DNA from 4 places in the Pararhizobium sp. P1_E7 genome. Region 2 is predicted to be linked to each of the others. Evidence: riboswitches for the same ligand, from Rfam matches in the RefSeq annotation. Region 2 holds a riboswitch; each other region holds the start of a gene.
What was found. A riboswitch is a leader RNA that binds a small molecule or an ion and turns the genes downstream of it on or off. The one in region 2 is predicted to bind cobalamin.

Region 1 (4,112 bases), on a different contig from region 2:
TGCGGGGCGCAATCGGCCATCCAGCGGGTCATCGACATCATCGGCGTGATGCCGGAACCGGCGGAGATGAACAGGTATTTTTCACCCGGATGGCGCACGAAGGAGAAGTCGCCGAGCGGCCCGAAGGCCTTCAGCTTCATCCCCGGCTTCAGGTGATCGAACATCCAGCGCGTGCCGATGCTCGATGCCTGGGCCTTGACGGTGACGGCGATGGAAAACGGCCGCGACGGCGTCGAGGACAGCGTGTAGGTGCGCATCACCGGATCATCCACGCTCACAGGCAGTTCGAGCGTGACGAACTGGCCCGGCAGGTAGCGGAACCAGCTGTCCTTGTCGGCCTTGAAGCCGAATGTCATCACATCCGGCCCTTCGACGGTGACGGAGATGCATTCCAGCAGTTGCTGCCGGTCATTGAACGGCTGCAGCTCATCGAAGTGCCGGAAGGAGGAAGCAATCGTCATGTCAGGCGACCCGAACCAGAGGGGTTGAGATGGAATTACCCTGCAGGCGATCCTGCATAAAGTTGGTGTACCATTCGACGAACTGCATCACGCCGCCCTCGTGTTCCGGCGAATAGGGGCCGGGCTGATAGGCGGGCGAGCGGATGCCGAAGGCATTTTCCTCGACGATCTGGCGATCCTGGTCATTGGTCTCGGTCCAGACATGCGTCAGTTCTTCCAGATTGTAATCGACGCCTTCGACGGCATCCTTGTGCACCAGCCATTTGGTGGTGACCTGGGTGAGTTCAGGACCAAGCGGCAGGACGCGGAAGGTGATGGCGTGGTCGGCCAGCACGTGGTTCCAGGTGCTCGGATAGTGGAACAGCAAGAGGGTGCCGATATGATCCTGGCTGACATCGTCGGAGAGCTGGCGCTGGACGGCCCGCTTTCCCGACATGGTGTAGCTCTCGGCATTCTCGATCAGCGGCATGCGGGCAACGCGGAACTGGCCGGTCGGCGACATCTTGAACTCGCTCGGCAAGCCCTCGGCTTCGCATTTTGCCCAGTGTTCGGCAATGACGGGATCGTCCTTGGCGCCCTGCACGCCGGTTGCGGTCGGGGCTTCCGGATAGGTGCGGCAAAGCTCGGGGTGGTTTGCCGCGCAATGGTAGCATTCGCGGTTGTTTTCCCAGACGAGCTTCCAGTTGCCCTTCTCGATGATCGTGCTTTCAAACGCGACCTTGGTGTCCTTCAGATTGTGCGGGGTGACATAGGACGAGACCATGTCGCGCACGGGCTGGAAATCCATCGCCTCTTCGGCAAGGCAGATAAAGATATAGCCGCCGATGGTTTCGCAATGGATCGGTTTCAGACCGTGCTGGTTCTTGTCGAAATCCTCGCCCATCTGGCGGGCGAACAAAAGCTTGCCGTCAAGCTCGTAGGTCCACTGGTGATAGGGACAGACAAGCTTGGCGGACGAGCCCTTGGCGCCGGCGCAGACGCGCGAGCCGCGATGGCGGCAGGAATTGTGCAGGGCCCGGACGGTGCCGGTGCGGTCGCGGACGATGACGACCGGATACTCGCCGACCTGCACGGTGAAATAATTGCCGGATTTCGGGATTTCGCAGTCATGGCCGATAAACAGCCAGTCCTTGTACCAGATCTCTTCCATATCGATCCTGTAGAGATCGGGATCGGTGTAGAATGCCTGCTCGAGACTGTGCCCGGCACGCCGGGTCTTCAATTTGCGAAGGACTTCACTGCGGAGATCCATGGTCATTTCCTTGTGCTCGCCAACTCTTTTTGAAAGTTGCAGCAGGCAGGAAAGGAACCACCGCCGCGCCGGGAGAGCGCGTGGATATAGTGGTTCTCTTCCGGCTGCCCGCCGCACCCAGATATCAATTTCGCCACAAGGCTGGTTTCCGGGCTCTGGAGCTGTCCTTGCGGACCATCGCGGCGCCTTCCCGGATTTCTCCAGTGGCCTTTTGCCGAGGTTTCGCTCCACCACCGTTGCGGGGGCAGCGCCGGATTTCGACCGGCTTCCCAATTCTCCGCCCTCCCTATAAAGGCGGCACCTTGAGTGTTTTCATCTAACCTTGTGTCCCGGCCAAATAGCTGCCGATTAGCGACATCCGATTCCAGAATGACGACACGGCAAATATTGCGAAGGACAGCAACCAATCTGGCTATTTTATAAGCATAAACAATATGTTCTGCTGAAACTGGAGCAAAAGGCCTGTTTTCTGCCCAGCGCCCTGGCAATCGGCTGAACCGCGGCCTCTTTGCGACATTTTGTGGCGGCTCCCACAAACCTCGCACCATTGCAAATGGTTGATGCCTGGCAAGATTGCATTAACCATAACACTGTAGCTTCGTCTCATATGCGATTACGCGCCGGCATGCCTTGTCCGCATTCCGCCGCATCCTGGTACGGGCCGATGTCAAACTTGAGATATTACGATGCCGCCGCGGTCAAAGAGCCGGCTCCTTCGCAGAAGACTGCGATCCATACGGAATTCCTGCGCACCGGGCGGATCAACCGGCGCCAGCAGGAATGGAGCGCCGCTGAAAAGCGCTATCTGACCCATCAGGAAGTGGCGGCCCGCACCGGCAAGAAACTCGAAGCGGCCGGTACCGTCACGCATGACCGGATCAACGGGTTCCATCGTTCGATCCGTTTCCCCAAACTGCTGTTTCACCGCACGCTGGCCGGCAGTCCGCATCTCGGCTACTGCCACGTAACGGCTGCCCGGACGAAATTCGCCAAGTTCGAGGACGTCCGGTGGTCGTTCTACATCGCCAACTTCTTCTCCGACATCGGCGACGACCAGCACTTTTTCGAGAAAATCAAGCTCGGCTACTCGCGGATGTATTTCGCGGTGGCGACAGAGCTGGACGCAGAAGCGGGCAAGCTGACCGTCAATCGTGCAGTGCACGACAACGGCCTTTTGTTTCGCACCCGCGACCCCAAGGAAGCGCTGAAGAACGTGCTTTTGCTCGGCGCCCGCAACGAAGAGCTTCGCAAGATCATTAGCGCCCTGTGATCATTGCTTGTAGATCAGCCAGTCACGCCCGGGCGGGTGCTCGCTTTCGGACCCATGAACGACCGTCTGGTCTCCGCCCTTGCCCTGCGCCCTGGCGAGTGCCTTTTCCGCCGTATTGACGAGATCAAACGCGTTGCCGGCATGATCCGACATGCACACGCCCACCGAAAGCGTCACGCAGCCGAGGTCGCGTCCGGTCTTTGGATGTTTGAAATGCGTGCCGCGCAAAGCCGAGCGCAGAAGTGCCACGAGCCGCACCACCTCCCGCTCCTCGCCTGCGCTGACCAGAAAGCCGAAACGGGTGCCGTCGAAACGGGCGACCAGCTCGGTTGACGGGAAAGCCTGTTGGATAATACCGCCGATATGCCGGGCCAGCGGCTCCACCAAGGCGGCGGCCTGTTCTCCCGACAGGCGGCGGCTGGTGTCGGGCTCGGCAATGGCGACACCGCAGACAAGCGGCAGATCGGGATCGGCATAGACCTTGGCCAGTGTCTTGTTGAAGGCGCGGCGATTGGCAAGCCCCGTTACAGCGTCCGAAAATTTCTTTGCTTCAAAGTCGGCAAGCTCTTTCTGGACACCGGCGATAACGGTGGACTGCGCGGTGACGCTCTGCTCCATTTCGGCATTGTGCGAGACCTGCCGCTCGGTGGCGCGCTTCAACGCCTGAATGGAGTTTTGCAGTGCCGTCTGGTTCGCGTCGTCGGAGACCACCAGCGCTTTCGTCGCCTCGCTGATCAGCCGCCCGTAATCATCGAGCTGGTCTTTTTCACGCGACAAAAGGTTCATGAAATTGCTCATCTCGTCGCGCACGATCGTCGTCGATCGTGCCAGAACGCTTGCTTCGTGATGATGCGGCAAATATTTGCGGCCAAGTTCGTCGAGCGCCGATTGCGACTTGTATTTACCGAGCGCGATGAAATCGCGCACCAGGTCCGGATTGGCACCGGCATAGGCTTCGTAGACGAGCTCGTAATTCCGGGGGATGGCATCGATGCCCATCTGGTGCATGGCGGTGGCGATCCGCAGGGCAAGGTCGTTCGGCATGGATTTCTTGTTGGCCATGAGGGCTCCGGCTGTGTGCAGGACCGGACACCTAGCATGGGCAACTTTCATCGCCGCTAACCGGAAC
Region 2 (4,112 bases):
CGGCCGAAATCAACCTGCGCGCCGGTGACATCGCCAATATGGGATTTGCCACCCGCGCCAAAGTTCCGGTCGTGTTGGTCGGCGACATCGATCGCGGCGGCGTCATCGCCTCGCTTGTCGGCACCCACACTATTCTGTCCGCCGAAGACCGCGCCATGATCAGCGGCTATATCATCAACAAGTTCCGGGGCGACGTGTCGCTGTTCGACGACGGCATAGCTGCAGTGAGAAGTTTCACCGGTTGGCCTTGCTTCGGCGTCGTTCCCTGGCTGAAGAGCGCCGGCCGTCTCCCGGCAGAAGATTCCGTCGTGCTGGAAAGGCTGGCACGGGGGGCGGGCAGAGCGCTGAAGGTTGCCGTGCCCGTCCTGTCGCGCATCGCCAATTTCGACGATCTCGATCCGCTGGCCGCGGAGCCGGAAGTCGATCTCGTCTTCGTTCGTCCCGGCGAGAGAATTCCAGCGGACGCCGGTCTGGTGGTCATTCCGGGATCGAAGGCGACGATTGCCGATCTCAGCGATTTTCGCGTGCAGGGCTGGGATCGTGACCTGCAGGCGCATGTCCGGCGTGGTGGCCGCGTCATCGGGATTTGCGGCGGCTACCAGATGCTGGGGGACCGGGTCACCGATCCGCATGGAATCGAAGGCAATGTCGTTGAAATCGAAGGTCTCGGCCTGCTTGCGGTCGAAACCGAGATGGCGCCGGAAAAGACGGTGCGCAACAGCAGCGCCCGCTCGGCGGTCTACGACGTTGCGCTGGAAGGCTACGAAATTCACCTCGGCCGCACCACCGGCGCCGACTGCGTCCGCCCGGCCGTGATCATCGATGGCCGGCCGGACGGTGCGGTGTCGGCGGACGGCATGGTCAGCGGAACCTATCTGCACGGTCTGTTTGCCAGCGATGCCTATCGCGCTGCGCTGCTGAAAAGCTTCGGCATCGAGGGCGGTGGTGAAAATTACCGGCAATCGGTCGACCGGGCGCTCGACGATATCGCGGCAGAGCTGGAAGCGGTGTTGGACCCGCGCTGGCTGGATGGCCTGATGTCTTGACGTCCTGATCGCGGCGGTTTTCAGATTTCTCCCGATGCCTCGAGGATCAAGCGAAGTCTTGCCGAGGCCGGGCCGAACCCGGCGACGGAGATCGCGCCGCAATTGACTTGATCCGGATGAGCGCCTAATCATCAACCATTGGATGGTTCCCGATGTGCCGTTGCATGTCGGGAGTAAATGGGAATGCGACGGGCCGGACCCAAACCGGGCGTCCTTATCGCAGCCGACCCCGCGACTGTAGAACGGTCAGGGTTCGCCATCCGGGAAAGCCGATGGTCCGGACTGTCCGCATTCGCGGCGGCGGAAGGGTCGGCCCAACCGGAAAAGCCACTGGAGCGGCATCACGATCAGCCGGGGCTGGACGCCTCTAAATCTACGAATCGTCCACCTCTTCGTGATACCCAAAACCTCCGGGAAGGCGAGGCGAACCCGTTCGTGCCCTTAAGCGGCACGTGGCGCCGTGAGCCAGGAGACCTGCCATCCTCAAGGGCCCCATCTTAGCCAGGGGTTCGCCCGATCCAGGGAGAGACACTCCCGATGCCAGCACGGAGGTTGTCATGGCTTCATTATCCCGTTCCCGGAACGGTCCGTTTCGCGTTGCCGCGGATGCAGGCTTGCGTGGTGTATGGGTCCGTTTATCGCCCGGCGTGCGCTGAGGCCGGGATCATTTCATGACAGCGATACAGTCAGGCAGTGTGCTGGCAGGCAGCGTGCTGGTTCTGGGCGGCGCCCGTTCCGGCAAATCCGCTTTTGCCGAAAAACTCGTCAAGGCGTCGGGTCTTGGCATGCATTACGTCGCGACCGGGAGGGCCTGGGACGGTGAGATGCAGGCAAGGATTGCCGAGCATCGCGATCGCCGCGGGGCCGATTGGCAGACCCACGAGGAGCCGCTCGAGCTTGCCACCTGCCTTGAAGCGATCGACGCGCCTGATCGCATCGTTCTGATCGATTGCCTGACCCTGTGGGTCACCAACCTGATGATGGAGCATCGGGATATCGCGGCCGAATTTGAAAAGCTCGCGGCCTATGTGCCGCAAGCCAAGGCCCGGCTGGTCTTCGTCTCGAACGAGGTCGGGCTTGGCATCGTGCCGGAAAACCGGATGGCGCGCGACTTTCGCGACCATGCCGGCCGGCTGCACCAGATCATTGCGGAGATATCCGCAGACGTCTATTTTATCGCGGCCGGATTGCCGCTGAAAATGAAGGGTTGATCCATGACCATTGAAAAAGCCGCCCACGGCAAGATCCCGGCAACCGTCATCACCGGCTTCCTTGGCGCCGGCAAGACGACGATGATCCGCAACATCCTGCAAAATGCCGGCGGCCGGCGCATCGCGCTGATCATCAACGAGTTCGGCGATCTCGGCGTCGATGGCGACGTGCTGAAGGGCTGCGGCGCCGAAGCCTGCAGCGAGGACGACATCATCGAGCTGACCAATGGCTGCATCTGCTGCACCGTGGCCGACGATTTCATTCCGACCATGACCAAGCTGCTTGAGCGCGGAAACCGCCCGGACCATATTGTCATCGAAACATCCGGCCTGGCGCTGCCGCAGCCGCTGATCGCTGCCTTCAACTGGCCGGATATCCGCACGCAAGTGACCGTCGATGGCGTCATCACCGTCGTCGATAGCGCCGCCGTCGCCGCCGGACGGTTTGCCGACGATCACGACAAGGTCGATGCGCTGCGCGTCAACGATGACAATCTCGATCACGAAAGCCCGATCGAGGAGTTGTTCGAAGACCAGCTGACCGCCGCCGATCTGATCATTCTCAACAAGACCGACCTGCTCGATTCGACCGGTCTTGCCTTTGTCCGCAACGAGGTCTCCGCGCGCACCAGCCGCAAGCCGGCGATGATCGAAGCGAAGAACGGCGAGGTTTCCGCAGCCGTGCTGCTTGGCCTCGGTGTCGGCACGGAAAGCGACATCGCCAACCGCAAGTCCCATCACGAGATGGAACATGAGGCGGGCGAGGAGCATAGCCATGACGAGTTCGACAGTTTCGTTGTCGAACTGGGGCCGATTGCCGATCCCGCCGGTTTCATCGAAAAGCTGAAGCCGATCATCGCCGCACACGATGTGCTGCGCCTGAAGGGGTTCGCCGATATCCCCGGCAAGCCGATGCGCCTGCTGATCCAGGGTGTCGGCGCCCGTATCGAGCAGTATTTCGACCGCCCATGGGCTGCAGGCGAAGTGCGCCGCACCCGCCTGGTCGTCATCGGCCTGCATGACATGGATGAAGCCGCCGTACGCGCTGCCATCGCAGCGGCGGTTTGAGGGCGTTTTGACCGGGCGCGAGAATTTTCCCTTCCCGACCCCTCCCCACAAGGGGGAGAGGCCAGAACGGCGCTTGCCGCTATTTTCGTACCCGGTCGACCGGTTCAGGGCCTGTTTCCCATTCGAGACGAACAGGCTTGGCAAAGAGGTGCGGAAGGCTAGTCCCGCCCCCTTGTGGGGAGGGATTGGGGAGAGGACGTCGCCCAGTCTCAGGGAGGTTGCATGCATCTCCTCCTAGCCCAGAAGGGAACGATCACCGACGGCGAGGAAGCGATCGATCTCGGTCAGTCGCCGGCTGATATCCTGTTCCTGTCCGCCGCTGATACCGAACTTTCGTCGATCGCCGGCGCGCATCGCGCGCGTGGGGCCAAGCCGAGCCTGCGGGTGGCCAGCCTCTTGACGCTCAAGCACCCGATGTCGGTGGATACCTATGTCGAGCGCACGGCGCGCCATGCCAGGCTCATCATCGTGCGCCCGCTCGGCGGTGCCAGCTATTTCCATTATGTGCTGGAGGCGCTGCATGCGGCAGCCGTCACCCATAAATTCCAGATTGCCGTACTGCCGGGCTGCGACAAGCCCGATCCGGGGTTGGAACCGTTTTCGACCGTCCCTGCCGAAGACCGCAACCGGATGTGGGCCTATTTCACCGAGGGCGGCGCCGACAACATGGTCCGGCTGCTCAGCTATGCCGAGGCGCTGATTGACGGCTCGGAAAAACCGGAATCCGCAGCGCCGCTGATGAAGGCGGGAATCTGGTGGCCGGGGCAGGGCGTGATTGGAACCGAGG
Region 3 (4,112 bases), on a different contig from region 2:
GGCGAGCGGCATTTTCGACGAGATCATCAACGAGCAGCATCGTACTCATACCGGCGGTGGCGACCACTTTGCCAAGCCCGGTGCCAACGATCGCATCTGGAATTCGCTGGAAAAGCACTGCCTGAGGGATCCGGAGAATTTTGCCGCCTATTACGGCAACGCTCTGATCGCGCTGGTCAGCGAAGCCTGGCTCGGGCCGAGCTACCAGATGACGGCGCAGGTCAACCGGGTCAACCCGGGCGGCGCCGCCCAATCTGCCCACCGGGACTACCATCTCGGCTTCCAGACATCGGCAGTGATCGAGCAGTTTCCGGCCCATGTCCACCGGCTGTCGCCGGTACTGACCTTGCAGGGCGCCGTTGCCCATTGCGACATGCCGCTGGAAAGCGGGCCGACGCTGTTCCTGCCCTACAGCCAGACCTATGTTCCCGGCTATCTGGCTTTGAAACGCCCGGAATTCCGGGAGTATTTCGACCGCAACCATGTACAGCTGCCCTTGTCGAAGGGCGATCTGGTGTTTTTCAACCCGGCGCTCTTCCACGCCGCCGGAACCAATCGCTCGCAAGACATCAAGCGCGTCGCCAACCTGCTGCAGGTGTCGTCCGCGTTCGGCCGCGCGATGGAGACGGTCAATCGGGAAAGGATGAGCGCAACGCTCTATCCGGCTTTGAAAGCCATGCTCGCCGATGGCCGCCTGTCGGGCGCGCAGGCGGCGTGCGCCATCGCATCCTGCGCCGAGGGGTACTCCTTTRCGACCAATCTCGACCGCGATCCTCCCGTCGGCGGCCTTGCACCGAAGACGCAGGCCCAGCTGATGCAGGAAGCGCTTGCCGGCGGCTGGGAGGCGGCTGCGTTTACCGCAGCACTCGCAGCGCAGTCGGACAGGAGACTCAGCTAGCAGCGCCGAATGAAACATTGCGAACCCCCACCCGAATTTCGGGCGGGGGTCTTTTGACAAAATCGACATCGAACATGGAGGAAAGCCCAATGAGCAGTGAAAATGGGAGCAATGACTATGGCCGGCTCGACGGCAAGGTGGCGATTGTTACCGGCGGGACGCAAGGGCTGGGGGCGGCGATCGCGACGCTGTTTGCCAAGCGCGGTGCTGCCGGCATCGTGATCTGCGGCCGCAATGCCGCCAAGGGCGAGGCCAAGGCTGCCGAGATTGGCAAGGCGACCGGAACGAAGGTTGTCTATGTCCAGGCTGACCTCGAAAAGACAGAGGATGCACGCAAGGTGGTCGCGGCATGTGACAGAGAATTCGGTCGGGTCGATGCGCTGGTCAACGCTGCGGCAATTACCGACCGTGGAACGATCCTCGACACCAATCCGGAGCTGTTTGATCGCATGTTCGCCATCAATGTGCGTGCGCCGTTCTTCCTGATGCAGGAAACGATCAATGTCATGCGCCGCGAGAAGATCGAGGGAACCATCGTCAATATCGGTTCGATGTCGGCGATGGCCGGGCAGCCTTTCATCTCCGCCTATTGCGCCTCCAAGGGTGCGCTGGAAACGCTGACCAAGAACACCGCCTATGCGGTGTTGCGCAACAGGATCCGCGTCAATGGCCTGAACATCGGCTGGATGGCATCCGAAGGGGAGGATCGCATCCAGCGCGAATTTCATGGATCGCCCGCCGACTGGCTGGAAAAGGCGGCGGCTGGCCAGCCCTTTGGGCGCTTGGTCGATCCGGCCGAGGTGGCGCGTGCCTGCGCCTATCTGTCGTCGGCGGAATCCGGTCTGATGACCGGATCGATGATCTGCTTCGACCAATCGGTCTGGGGTGCCTATGACGGCTCGCCGCATCCGGCCGCCGCCATCTGACAAGAACGCGCGGGCCGCCTTGCAATCGGCGGCCCGCTATGACCATATCGGTTTGTTCAGGTGCCCGTGAAAACGGGAGAATCGGGAACCCGGTGAAAGTCCGGGACGTGCCCAGCGCTGTGACGGGGACGGCTTTGCATAGATGAAAGTCTGAATGATTTCAGATTTCTGCCACTGGATCTTCAAGCGATCCGGGAAGGCGGCAAAGCCGGTTGATCCGCAGTCAGAAGACCGGCCTGACAAGATAGACCAAACCCGCGCGGACGGCGGGAGGTTTCGCATTGTTGGGGATCAAACGATGCAAGCTGAACCGCAAGACCGCCTTGTGAGGGCGGACGCATTTTCATCGGACGAGCGCGCCGCCGTCTACCGCGCCATCGAAACCCGCCGCGACGTGCGCGACCAGTTCCTGCCGGCACCCTTGCCGGACGACGTCATCGCGCGGCTGCTTGCCGCTGCCCACAGCGCGCCTTCGGTCGGCTTCATGCAACCCTGGAATTTTATCGTCGTCCGCGACGAGGACAGGCGTGCGCGTGTCTTTGAAGCCTTCCAGCGCGCCAATGAGGAAGCGGCGCTGATGTTTGAGGGCGAGGCGCAGGACAAATACCGGTCGTTGAAGCTCGAAGGTATCCGCAAGGCACCGGTCAGCATCTGCGTCACCTGCGATCCGGCGCGTGCCGGAAAGGTCGTTCTCGGCCGGACGCACAATCCGCGCATGGACGCCTTTTCTACCGTTTGCGCCGTGCAGAACCTGTGGCTTGCCGCACGGGCCGAAGGGGTTGGCGTCGGCTGGGTCAGCATTTTCCACGAGCGCGATATCAAGGCCGTGCTCGGTATTCCCGATCCTATCGAGATCATCGCCTGGCTGTGCCTTGGCTATGTCGATACGCTTTATGCAGAGCCGGAACTGGCGGTCAAAGGCTGGCGCCAGCGGTTGCCGCTCAAGGATCTCGTCTTCGCCGATGCCTGGGGCGTCAGCCCCGCGGAGTGATTGGAGCGCTTCCGGTTGAGGATGAAGCGCTCTAGTTTGTCTGTTGCTGTTGCTGTTGGTATCCGGGGCCGGCCGGATGCCTCAGGTCGATCGAGGTTTCCTGCGAAGGCAGGAAGCTCGGACCGACGACGCGGACCTTGCTGTCCCGCGGATTGTAGGGGCGGTCCGCAATCGCGCTCTTCACCTCAGCCGGGGTAGCCTTATTGCGCGTGCGAAACTCGATAACGCCCTTGCCGTTGTCCGGCGTACTCTGTTGCGTCGCCGTGCGCCCGACCGGAGAGCAGCCGCACTGGCCGGGCTGGCTGAGGTCGCGGGTCTTGTAGGCGAAAGCCGACGGCAGATCGGCATACGGTTCGCCGGTGGCTGCGGAGACCATCTGGTCGGTCTCTTCGGTCGCCAGCGCATGATAGTAGAGCGCCGTCTCCGCTCCCGGGCACCGCCGCTGGCAGGCTTCGGCATCGCGCTGGAAATCGGCCGGGGACGCATTTGAGGAGATCGGGAAGAACGCCCCGTCGCAGGTGCGCACGCACAATGTCCGCAGGCTGCCGGGGTAATCGTCGCTCGGCGCAAAGCCATCATCCGGCGTTGTGAAATCGGATACGTCATTGCTGTCGCGCATATCGAGATAGTCTTCGCTGATCGGCGGCAGGTCCTTCAGGATATTGCGACGGGTTTCCGGTTCCTCGACGGCGGCGCTGACGACTTCATCCTGTTCTTCAGAGCAGCGATTGACGTCGAGGGCGGCGAGGATCCGCCGCCGGGCGATCTGGCTGTCGCCTCCCGTTGCGAGGTTCTGGCGGCGTGCCTTCAGCGTTTGGAGGTCCATTTCCATCTGCGAGATTTCAGCAGCCAGGCTCTCGCAGGCTCCGTCATTCGGCCCACCGACAATGACGACGCTGTCTGAGCTGCATCCCATCCGCCTGAGATCGCTACGGGCTTGGCGCAAATCCAGGTTCTGGCGCGAGATCGCGCCGGTGTAGTCGCGCAGATTGGCATTGGAGGCGACGATTTTCGGCAGGCTGGCAAGGCGCGCATTCAGCCGTTCGCACACCGCCGAGGCGCCGGCCGTGGCCGTCATGGCCAGAAGAAGCGGGGCTATCAGCGCCGCGAAGGATATCGAACGGAGGATCACGTGTTTCTCTCGCCTGAGCATACCGGCACCTTGGCCGTGTACGAAGGAATATCCTGCGCACTCTGACTTTAGGTCTATCATAGCGCCATTCGAAGGTGGCGCAACGCAGTCCGTGCGCCAGCGTTAATGCGATGCGGGAGAATCATGCCGGGCGAGGCGGGAGAG
Region 4 (4,112 bases), on a different contig from region 2:
ATCGACGTTTCGATCGTCTTGCCGAAATCGGAGGAGTCCATCGCCGCGGCGATGTTCAGCGAGCCGAGATTGCAGGAAATATCCTTGCCCACGTGCCTGTAGGAAAGATCGTCATTATACGCGCTCGCCTCGCTCACCTGCAGGATTTCCGAGCAGAGGTTGCTCATGGTGATGCGCCCGGCAATCGGGTTTGCCCGGTTCACCGTGTCCTCGAACATGATGTAGGGGTAACCGCTCTCGAACTGGATTTCAGCGAGCACCTGGAAGAATTCTCGCGCCTTGATCTTCCTCTTGGAAATGCGGGCATCGTCCGCCATCTCGCGGTATTTTTCGGTCACCGAGATCTCGGTGAACGGCACACCGTAGACGCGCTCCACATCGTAAGGCGAAAACAGGTACATATCCTCGTTGTTCTTCGCCAGTTCGAAGGTGATGTCGGGCACGACGACGCCGAGCGACAGCGTCTTGATGCGGATCTTCTCGTCGGCGTTTTCGCGCTTGGTATCGAGGAAGCGCATGATGTCAGGGTGATGGGCGTTGAGATAGACGGCTCCCGCCCCCTGCCGCGCACCGAGCTGGTTGGCATAGGAGAAACTGTCTTCCAAAAGTTTCATCACCGGAATGATCCCGGACGACTGGTTTTCGATCTGCTTGATCGGCGCGCCGGCCTCGCGGATGTTGGTCAGCGACAGCGCGACGCCGCCGCCACGCTTCGACAGTTGCAGCGCCGAGTTGATGCCCCGCGCGATCGATTCCATATTGTCCTCGATCCGAAGCAGGAAGCAGGACACGAGTTCGCCGCGCTGTTTCTTGCCGGCATTGAGGAAGGTCGGCGTCGCCGGCTGGAAGCGGCCGGAAATGATCTCGTCGACCATGTCGCGGGCAAGCGTTTCATTGCCCTGCGCCAGGGTCAACGCCACCATGCAAATGCGGTCTTCGTAGCGCTCCAGGTAGCGCTTTCCGTCGAAGGTCTTCAGCGTATAGCTGGTGTAATACTTGAACGCGCCAAGGAAGGTGGGGAAACGGAATTTCTTCGCATAGGCATGATCGAACAGGTCGCGCACGAAGTTGAACGAATACTGGTCGAGAACCTCCCGCTCGTAATAGCCCTCGGTCACCAGGTAATCGAGCTTTTCCCTCAGATTATGGAAGAACACGGTATTCTGGTTGACGTGCTGGAGGAAATACTGCTTGGCGGCCAGCCGGTCCTTGTCCAGCTGGATCTTCCCCTCGTCGTCGTAGAGGTTCAGCATCGCGTTGAGCGCATGATAGTCAATTGCGGTTTCCGTCGCCTTCAAGGGGCGCTCACCGGCGGAATGAGAAAAAGCGTCGAGCGGTTTTCCGCCCCGCGTCAAGGTCTCTGAGACGTCCAAAATCGTTCCAATCCATTGATGACATTGGCGACGTCCTCGTCCGTACCCAGAAGCTCGAACCTGTAGAGGTACGGCACCCGGCATTTATCCGAGATGACATTGCCCGCGAGACCGAACGTCGCGCCGAAATTGCTGTTGCCGGCGGCGATCACGCCCCGGATGAGGGATCGGTTGTCCGCATCGTTGAGAAAGCGGATCACCTGCTTGGGAACCGCGCCCTTGCCGTCCTCGCCGCAATAGGTCGGAAGGACGAGGACGAAAGGCTCGCGCACTTCGGGCGTTTCCGCGCCACTGCTGACGGGAATGCGCGCCGATCTCAGACCGAGCTTGGCGACGAAGCGATGGGTATTTTCCGACAGGCTGGAATAGTAGACGATCAGGCCCATCGCTTGTCCATCCCTGCTCAGGCCGCGCTCAGGAAAGTCCGCTGATCTTGTCCGGCCGGAAGCCGGCCCAATGGTCCGGCCCGGCAACCACCACCGGAACCTGCTGATAACCAAGCCCCACGACCGTCGCGAAGGCATCCTCGTCCTTGGAAATGTCGATGACCTGGTAATCGATGCCTTCGCGATCGAGCGCACGATAGGTTGCGGTGCACTGGACGCAGGAAGGCTTGCTGTAGACGGTGATGTTCATGACGTTCCTCGTGATCTGTAGTGTTACCGGCGCACGAAAGGGTTCCGAGCCGCTGCGCGCGGATCCGGCCGTGTGGTTTTTCATTACAAGCTGACGGACAGGCCAAGGCGTGTCGCGATCTTTCAGATTCGCTTCTCGCGCTTTAGCTCTTCGATTTCACGCATGTCGTTATCGCAAAACCGCTGCACATTTTTGCGCGACATGCTTTAGGCACGTGCCGCCGGTCGCGATTGGCATCGCGGCCCGCAGGTCTGCAAATTCGATTGTCTGACATGCCTTCGCTCCGAAGCCTTTTTGGCGGGTATCGGAGGAACGCAACACAAAGCGGAATCATTCCGCCGCACATCACGCGACCTTCCGGGCACCCCGCCCGTGGACGTTTTGTTCGAGGCAGGTCTCCTGGCTTGCGGGTCGTGGCGCCTGTTTTCGTCTTCCCGAAGACTGACGCTTCAGTGACTTAAAATGAAACAGGCGCTCGCCGCTTACAGTTGCGGGGGCAGCTTCGGCTTTGTCCGGCCAGAATGGCTGGACGCACCGTATTCCCTCTTAGCCTCCACACCTTGCGATTCGGAGGCACCTTGAACACCAGATATAGTATACGAGTCGTTTTTCCYGTCAATACCTAGCGGGCGGAAACCCGCCAGGCAGAATGCCGTTTTTTCGGTATCATGGTTAACCATTCGTCAACGCCGCAAACGAAGCGGCACCAGCCTTTCGGTCAGGATGTTCGATCCGCTCATTGCAGGGCCTCCCTGAAGGCCACCGTCTCTGCCGGCGGCAGCGACACGCGGCTGTCCGGGGCATCGGCGCCAAACAGCGCATTGTGGAGATGGCTGAGCCCGATTGCGGCTGCGCCAACAATCGCCGCGCGGGGTCCGAGCTGGCTCACCTCGATATCGACGGGATAGGGAAAGCAGGCAGGCAGGAATTTCCGAATGCGCTCGATCAGTTCCGGGCGCAGGCCGATCGAGCCACCCATGATGACCTTTTCCGGATTGGCGATCGCCGCAATCGCGCTGATGCCGCGCGCCAGATATTTCGCCGTCTCGTCCAGCGTCGTTGAGGCGTGCACGTCGCCGCTTGCCGCCCGATCGAAGATCACCGGCACGGTTGCCGTCTCGCCGGATGCCGCCGCATAGCGCTCCATGATGCCGATCGAGGCGGTGACCCGCTCGAAGGCGCCGGAGCGCAGCGATTCCGGATCGAAGGGGTCGGCGCCAAAGGGCAGGAAGCCCAGTTCGCCGGCAGCATTCATCGCGCCCCGCACCAGTTGGCCGCCGACCATCAACCCGCCACCGATGCCGGTGCCGACGGCGATATAGGCAAGATTGTCGATGCCCTGCCCCTGGCCGAGCCAGTTTTCGCCAAGCACCGCCAGGTTGACGTCGTTTTCCAGGATTACATCGATGCCGAGCGCCTTCTCGAAGGCGGCCGCCACGTTCATCGTGTCGAAATCGGCGATGTTGGGCGCCAGCAGGATGCGGCCGGTTTTTGCATCCGGCGCTCCGGGCGCGCCGATGACGGCCATGCGGATGCGTTCGCTCGGAATGTTCAGATGGCCTACCGCCTGCGCGCAGAGACCGGCGATCTGGTCGACGACGAACTGGCCGCCGCGCTGGTCGGTCGCCACGACCTCTTCGGCAAAGACCTGACAGGCGAGATCGGCGATGGCGAGCCGGATCTTCGTTCCGCCAAGATCGACCGCAGCAATATAGGCCGCATCCGGCACCAGTTCATAGGTAACGGCGGTGCGCCCGACATGGCCGCTGGTGCGCCCGGTCTCGCGAACCCAGTCGTCCAGCTCCAGCTGGCGAACGATTTCCGAGATGGTCTGTTTGGAGAGGCCCGTCTGCTTGGCAATCGAGGCGCGGGAGATCGGCCCGTTCTGGATGATCGCCTCCATCACGGCTCTTTGGGAAAACTTCCGGGAGATGCGCAGGGTTTCGCTCACAGTCGCCTCTATTAATTCGTTCTATCACCGAACTATTTAGTCAATTGCAAAATGAGTCAACCGGAAAGCGAGGTCGCATCCGGTTCGAGCGATTTCCCCCGTGCCTGAAGCACCGGCCGGACGCCGACGACCACCGGCTTTTCCGTGAGAAC

Region 1: linked by a shared signal. The riboswitch ahead of AC1D17_RS08870 (aromatic ring-hydroxylating oxygenase subunit alpha) and the one ahead of cobU (bifunctional adenosylcobinamide kinase/adenosylcobinamide-phosphate guanylyltransferase) in region 2 are both predicted to bind cobalamin.
Region 3: linked by a shared signal. The riboswitch ahead of bluB (5,6-dimethylbenzimidazole synthase) and the one ahead of cobU (bifunctional adenosylcobinamide kinase/adenosylcobinamide-phosphate guanylyltransferase) in region 2 are both predicted to bind cobalamin.
Region 4: linked by a shared signal. The riboswitch ahead of nrdH (glutaredoxin-like protein NrdH) and the one ahead of cobU (bifunctional adenosylcobinamide kinase/adenosylcobinamide-phosphate guanylyltransferase) in region 2 are both predicted to bind cobalamin.

What each region holds. Positions count from the first base shown of each region.
Region 1 is NZ_JBFUBH010000006.1:50,126-54,237, reverse strand. It holds gene AC1D17_RS08875 (FAD-binding oxidoreductase) at 1-461, opposite strand, end outside; gene AC1D17_RS08870 (aromatic ring-hydroxylating oxygenase subunit alpha) at 463-1,713, opposite strand; cobalamin riboswitch at 1,836-2,033, opposite strand; gene AC1D17_RS08865 (DUF6656 family protein) at 2,378-2,983, shown strand; gene AC1D17_RS08860 (diguanylate cyclase domain-containing protein) at 2,984-4,045, opposite strand.
Region 2 is NZ_JBFUBH010000007.1:146,355-150,466, forward strand. It holds gene AC1D17_RS10695 (cobyric acid synthase) at 1-1,046, shown strand, start outside; cobalamin riboswitch at 1,173-1,542, shown strand; gene cobU (bifunctional adenosylcobinamide kinase/adenosylcobinamide-phosphate guanylyltransferase) at 1,718-2,257, shown strand; gene cobW (cobalamin biosynthesis protein CobW) at 2,261-3,325, shown strand; gene cobN (cobaltochelatase subunit CobN) at 3,548-4,112, shown strand, end outside.
Region 3 is NZ_JBFUBH010000005.1:109,401-113,512, forward strand. It holds gene AC1D17_RS07820 (phytanoyl-CoA dioxygenase family protein) at 1-898, shown strand, start outside; gene AC1D17_RS07825 (SDR family oxidoreductase) at 988-1,824, shown strand; cobalamin riboswitch at 1,866-2,078, shown strand; gene bluB (5,6-dimethylbenzimidazole synthase) at 2,123-2,815, shown strand; gene AC1D17_RS07835 (DUF2865 domain-containing protein) at 2,847-3,968, opposite strand.
Region 4 is NZ_JBFUBH010000027.1:18,209-22,320, forward strand. It holds gene nrdE (class 1b ribonucleoside-diphosphate reductase subunit alpha) at 1-1,355, opposite strand, end outside; gene nrdI (class Ib ribonucleoside-diphosphate reductase assembly flavoprotein NrdI) at 1,352-1,759, opposite strand; gene nrdH (glutaredoxin-like protein NrdH) at 1,788-2,009, opposite strand; cobalamin riboswitch at 2,382-2,605, opposite strand; gene AC1D17_RS20060 (ROK family transcriptional regulator) at 2,746-3,960, opposite strand.